Regions from separate parts of the Luteimonas sp. YGD11-2 genome, predicted to be linked through region 1. Evidence: riboswitches for the same ligand, from Rfam matches in the RefSeq annotation. Region 1 holds a riboswitch; the other holds the start of a gene.
The links. A riboswitch is a leader RNA that binds a small molecule or an ion and turns the genes downstream of it on or off. The one in region 1 is predicted to bind cobalamin.
Positions count from the first base shown of each region.

Region 1 (3,196 bases):
CGCCGGCCTGCCTGGTGGTGACGATCTGATTGCCGGAGATGATCTCCTGCATCATCTTCGTCGGGCTCATGTTCTGCAGGATCTCGGTGCAGAGGTTCGACGAGTACACGCGGCCGACGTGCTTGTTCGGGTTCTTCCGGTTCACTTCGTCGCGGTAGAACATGAAGGGATTCCCGGTCTCGAGCTGCGAGACCATGATCCGCTTGAAGATGTCGATCGCCTTGACGGTCTTGCGGCTGATGCGCTCGTCGGCGACGACTTCCTCGTAACGACGGCGGAAGCTTCCGTTCGGATCGCCGCGCGTTTCGTCGAAGAAATCCTGCAGGTAGAAGCCCTTGATCTTGTGGACTTCGTGCGGGTCGAACAGGTACCAGTCGCCGCGGCGCTCGACCGCTTCCATGAAGAGGTCGGGGATGCAGATCGAGGTGAACACGTCGTGCGCGCGCAGGCGCTGGTCGCCGTTGTTGAGCCGCAGGTCGAGGAAGTTCTCGATGTCGCGGTGCCACACGTCCAGATACACCGCCACCGCGCCCTTGCGCTGGCCCAGCTGGTCCACCGACACGGCGGTGTTGTTGAGCTGCTTGATCCACGGCACCACGCCGCCCGAGGAGTTGGGCACGCCGCGGATCGCCGAACCGCTGGAACGCACATAGCCCATGTACGCGCCCACGCCGCCGCCGCCCTTGGAGACGCGGGCGATGTCGGTGTTGGAGTCGTAGATGCCCTGCAAGCTGTCGTCGACGGTGTCGATGAAGCACGACGACAGCTGGCCGCCGACCTTGCCGGCGTTCTGCAGCGTCGGCGTCGCCACGGTCATGTACAGGTTCGACAGCGCCCAGTAGGCCTCGCCGACCAGCTGCATGCGGCGCTCGCGGCCGCCGCGGGTCTCGTTCTGCATCAGGTACAGGGCGATGGTCAGCCAGCGCTCCTGCGGCAGTTCGAACACGGCGCGCGACGTGTCGGTGGCCAGATACCGCGTGGCCAGCAGGTACAGGCCGTTGTAGGCGAACAGCTTGTCGCGCTCGGGCTCGATCATGCGGCCGGCTTCCTGCAGCTCTTCCTTGGAGTAGGCGCGCAGGATGTCGTTGGAATAGATGTTGCGGTCGGCCAGCGACTCCTGCAGGCCGACGTAGGAGCCGTACTTCTCACCGGCATCGTAGAAGCGGTTGCGGCTGGCGCGCTTGTACAGGCGATGCAGGTACAGGCGGGCGGCGAAGAATTCCCACTCCGGCGCGGTGACATCGACGCGGGCCTCGGCCTCGCGGATCAGATGGTCGGTGAGGTCGTCGGCGTTGACCGCTTCCTTGCGCTCGACGAAGCCGAACACGCTGCGCTTGTAGTCGGCGATGTCGAGCTGCGGGAACTCGGCGTGCACGCGGTCGATGCCGCGTTCCAGGCGCGCGCGGTCGTACGGGGTGCGGCGGTTGCCGGCGTCCTTGGTGATCCAGGTCGCAGCGGGCGGTGCGGATATCGCCGGTGCGGAATGCGCGGCCGGCGGCAGCGGCACGTTGTCATCGGGGTGGGCGACGGATGGCGCGCCGGCCGGCGTCGCGGGCTCGGCCAGGTGGGTGTCGTCGTGGTGCATGCGTCCTCCAGAGGTGGCGCACGGCCGGCCTGTCCCTCGCAGGCGGGCGTGGCGTTGGAGGCGGAGGGTGGACGAGCGGCGTCGCAGATCCGGGGACGCGCGGCGGCGCCCGGACCCTGCTCCACCAGCCATCTCCCCCCGGAGATTCCGCGGCCGGCACCGCGCGGCGTGCAGGCGCGCGGCTGTCGGCAGGTCTTCGGACTCACGGGCACGGAAGCCTGGCTTCCACCTGGCCCGCCGCTTCCCGGAGCCGTGCTCCAGTGCTGGTGGCGGGTTCGTTCCCGATTACCGCTGCGGGGCAGTGCCGGAGTGGCCGTGAGGCGTCACCGGGCTTCCCTTTTCATCCGCGACGCAAAGCGTGCGGAACCGACCCGGCACAAGATATGGGGGTCGGCAACGCCGGTCAATACAAAATGTCGAAGGATCCGGAGTCGGGGCGCGGAGCATGCCGCTCCGCGCCCCGACCATCACCGGCGCACGTCCTGGGTGTGCGACTGCATCGCCTCCGCCAGGCCCGGCACACCGTCGGCCCCGGTGGGCACGGTGATGCTGGAGCCGGCGAAGTCGTTGCCGATCGGTTGCGCGCGGCCGCCCAGGCACTGCGACAGGAAACCTTCCGCCACCGCATTGAAGGCCTTGTTGTTCTCCGGGCGGGCGAACCCGTGGCCCTCGTCGGGGAACAGCACGTACGTGACCGGGATGTTCTTCTCGGTCATCGCGTTGACGATCTGGTCGCTCTCGTCCTGCTTCACCCGCGGATCGTTGGCGCCCTGGCCGATCAGCAGCGGCTTGCGGATCGCATCCACCCGCGACAACGGCGAACGCTCGGTCAACCAGGCCTTGCCTTCCTCGGTCTCCGGGTCGCCCATGCGCCGCACCAGCTGCTGGTAGAAGCTCGCCCAGTACGGCGGCACCGTCGACAGGAGGGTGTTGAGGTTGGCGGGGCCGACGATGTCGACGCCACAGGCAAAGGTGTCCGGGGTGAAGGTCAGGCCCACCAGCGTTGCATAGCCACCGTAGCTGCCGCCCATGATCGCGACCCTGTCCTGGGTGGTGACGCCCTCGCCGACCGCCCACTGCACGGCGTCGATGAGGTCGTCGTGCATCTTCGCCGCCCACTCGCCGTCGCCGGCGTTGGTGAACGCCTTGCCGAAGCCGGTGGAGCCGCGGAAGTTCACGCTGAGCACCGCATAGCCGCGGTTGGCCAGCCACTGGTCATAACTGCTGTAGCCGTAGACGTCGCGCGCCCACGGGCCACCATGCACCAGCAGCACCATCGGCACCGGCTGGTCCGCCTTGCCGTCGCCATCCGGATCCGCATGCGCGGGCAGCGTCAGGTAGCTCACCAGCGTCTTGCCGTCGCGCGAGGTCAGTTCCTGCGGCCACATCGGCACCAGCGGCTGCCCGGCCAGTGCCGGGCGGCCGGAGAACAGGTGGGTCAGCGTGCCGCCGTCGGCGCGGTCGTAGAGGTAGTACTCCAGCGGCGACTCCGCGGCCGAATAGGCCACGATCCACTTGCTGTCGTCGAGCGTGCGGGTGTTGATCGAAGCCTCGCCGGGGCCGATCGCCGCCAGCCGGTCGAGGTCGGCGCGGATGCTGTCGTCGAGCACC
Region 1 covers NZ_CP035376.1:3,168,383-3,171,578, reverse strand. Annotated here, with positions in the region: gene ERL55_RS14580 (ribonucleoside-diphosphate reductase subunit alpha) at 1-1,585, opposite strand, end outside; cobalamin riboswitch at 1,755-1,971, opposite strand; gene ERL55_RS14575 (S9 family peptidase) at 2,053-3,196, opposite strand, start outside.

Region 2 (3,196 bases), 340 kb from region 1:
GCCCAGTGCCAGGCGTTGCGGGCCTGGCTGACTCCGAGGTTCAGGTTCTTCGATTCCTCGGGCTGCAGGCCGGCGTTGCCGAAGCCGGGGTAGTACAGGTCGTTGAAGCTCGGAGCGCGGAAACCCGTTGAGAAGCTGGCATTGAGGCGCAGGTCATGCGCGAGCGACAGGCCCCAGCCGAGGCTGCCGGTGGCGTGGCCGCCGAACTGTTCGTTGTCGTCGTGCCGCGCGCTGGCCTCGATGTGGTGTGCGCCGAAGCGGCCCGTCCAGACCGCGAACACGCCGAGATTGTCCCGCGATGCCACGTCGTACCCGGAGGTGCCGTCGATCCGGTCGCGCAGCCAGTCGATGCCGACCGCCGCGGTCTGCGTGGTGCCCAGCGGCAGGTTCGCCTGGACGGTGGCCTGGTCGCGACGGGTGCGCAATTCGGCGACGTGGATGCCGTCGGCGTAGTCGTCGGTCCGGTCGGTGCTGCGGCCCACGCTCGAGCGGAGGCCGAAGCCGCTGGCCGGCGCATAGTCCAGGGTGGCGCCGGCCACCTGCTGGACGACCTCCGAGTAGTTCGCCCAGCTGCCGTCGTATTCGTTCTCTCCTTCGGCGCGCAGCAGATGCGCATCGAGGGTCCAGTGTTCGGCCAGCGCCACTCCGCCAAGCACGCTGGTCGACAGGTTGCGGTAGCCGTCGTCGTCGGGTTCGTCGGTGAAGCAGCCGGCGCCGAAGTCGTACGGATCAGCCGGATCCGGCCCGCGCCCGCGGCACGAGTTGATGCCATCGGTGCGGGTGTAGGCGACGTCCGCACCGAACCACGCACGTTCGCTGCCGCCACCGATGCCGGCACCGGCCCGGCGCAGGTTGTCGCTGCCCGCACCGAGGTGCAGACGCGGCCGCAATGCACCGCGGTCGCGGCGGGTGAAGATCTGGATGACGCCGCCGATCGCATCGGCGCCGTACAGGCTGGAATGCGGTCCGCGTACGATCTCGATGCGTTCGATCTGTTCGACGGGAATGTCCTGCAGCGCAGGCAGGCCGGCGGTGGCGGATCCGATGCGGATGCCATCCACCAGCACCAGGATCTGGTTGGAGCCCGCGCCGCGCATGAACAGCGAGGTCTGCTTGCCCGGCCCGCCGTTGTTCACCAGGTTGATGCCGGCACGCCCTTGGAGCAGCTCCGGCAGGTCCAGCGGCTGGGTGCGTTCGATCTCGGCGCGATCGATCACCTCGGTGGGCGAGATGCTGTCGGCGAGCGTGACGGGCAGCCGGGTGCCGGTGACGACGATCTCATCCAGGTCTGCCGCGGCAGTCACGGCGTGGCCGGTCATCGGAACGAATGGGACGCTGGCGGCGATCGCCAGGAACAACGGTCGGACGTGCATGGAAACTCCTCGCGCGCACCCTCGCACGCGTGTCGTGTGGAGGCAGGCGCTGGATGCGACTGCCCGCGATCGACCCGCACGGGTGCACGCAACAGACAGGCGCGAGGCACGGATGCACGCGCACGCGCATCGCGCAGCCTCGATGCCCACCGCATCGGCAACCGCTCGGGCCGGGGCCCGCTCCAGGCCGGTCTCCGGGCTCGCGAGTGGACCGGTCGTGGACCGGCCCCGGCGCCGCGCCTTCCCATGGGCCGCTTGCGCGGGACCACAGTGGCGGAGGCGGCGCCTCGACTCGCTTACCGTTGCGGGGGCAGCGCCGGAATGGCGGCGGAGATCTCCGCGCGCGTCACCGGCTTCCCGTTGGACACTGGCGTGTCCAACCCGGCCAAAGCCGGGTCACCTGAAGCGCGGCGATTGTACGTCAAAGGCCGCAGCACCCGCGGCAGCGGCCCGGCGAACTCCCATGGGAACCCATGGAGTACTCCTGGGATGGACATGTGGGAGCGGCTTCGGCCACGAAATGCCTGCGGTGACGGCGGGCTTGCGGGTAGCGCGATCGCCCAAACGCCGCTCCCCGCACGACTGCTGCCAGGCATCCGCTTGCGCAGGATCCGTTCCGTGCAGGATCCTGCAGTCAGCTCAGCCGGGGTCGATCCCCAGGCGTGCCCGCACCACCACGGCGATGCGCGCGGTCTCGCGCAGAGGCTCGGCGTCGAATGGTTCCAGTGCCGCATCCAGCGCGCGCACGCGCCCGCGCGACAGCAGCGCATCGATGAACTGCCGCGGACGTCCGCGCACGCGCCCGGGTTCGGCGACGAACACCGGCGCCCGCGTCGCACTCGCCTCCGACAGCATGTTGACCGAGTCCGCGCTGCAGACGATGCGATCGGCCCAGGCCAGCAGTCCGGCATAGGGGTTCGCGCCATCGCCGGGGCCGGTCCAGCACACGCCGGGAAGATCGGCCACGCGTGCGCGCAGTGCGCTGACGACGTCGGCCGGCGTGCGCCGTGACACCGTGGCCAGCAGGCTGCCGCCCTCGGCGGCGATGCGCGGCAGCAGCATCGCCGCCAGCCGCTCGAACGCGGCCACGTCGAACCCGACATGCCGGCTCGGCCCGCCCAGCAGCAACGCGGTGCGCGGGCCGGGCAGCGCGCCCAGCGCGGGGTGCGCAACGCGGGCCGCGTCGAGCCAGGCATCGTCGACCGGATGCAGGCTGCCGGTCACGGTCAGTACGTTTTCGCCGCGCAGACCGTCGTGATCGGGTGCGATCACCAGGTCCCAGTGGCACGGGTCGATGCGCGGATCGAGGATCTGCACGGTGCGCGCGCCGGCACGGCCGGCCAGCCGCGTGGCCAGCGCGCCCTGGCGGCCGCAGCCGATCGCCAGCCGCGGCGGCTGCGCCAGCGCCTGTGCCCAGGCATCGCCGAATGCACCCCGTGCACGCGGCAGCATGCGCGGTGCCGCCACGCGCCATGGCGCGCGCGCGGCAAGCGTGAAGCCGCGGGTTGGCCCGCCGAGCGCGGCCGCCAGCGCATCGGCCTGGCGCACGTTGCCGGCGTTGCCGTCGGTGAGGGTCCAGATCGCCGCATCCACGACGTGGTCCTTGAATTGCGCGGGCGTGCGTTCCAGTGGCATGACCTTGCGTTGCGACCCGGGCTCGGCAGCCCTGCGGCCGGGACTCTACACTGCGGGCCTGTTCACACGCGCGGCATCGCCGCAAAGGACCCACGCACGATGAAGGCGCTCGACGCGACTGCCCTGGACCAGCTCTTCCGCACCGCACGCACCTACAACCGCTTCACCGGCGGGATCGACGACGCCAC
Region 2 covers NZ_CP035376.1:2,832,213-2,835,408, reverse strand. Annotated here, with positions in the region: gene ERL55_RS13155 (TonB-dependent receptor) at 1-1,373, opposite strand, end outside; cobalamin riboswitch at 1,541-1,792, opposite strand; gene ERL55_RS13150 (mitochondrial fission ELM1 family protein) at 2,013-3,008, opposite strand; gene ERL55_RS13145 (malonic semialdehyde reductase) at 3,108-3,196, shown strand, end outside.
Region 2: linked by a shared signal. The riboswitch ahead of ERL55_RS13155 (TonB-dependent receptor) and the one ahead of ERL55_RS14580 (ribonucleoside-diphosphate reductase subunit alpha) in region 1 are both predicted to bind cobalamin.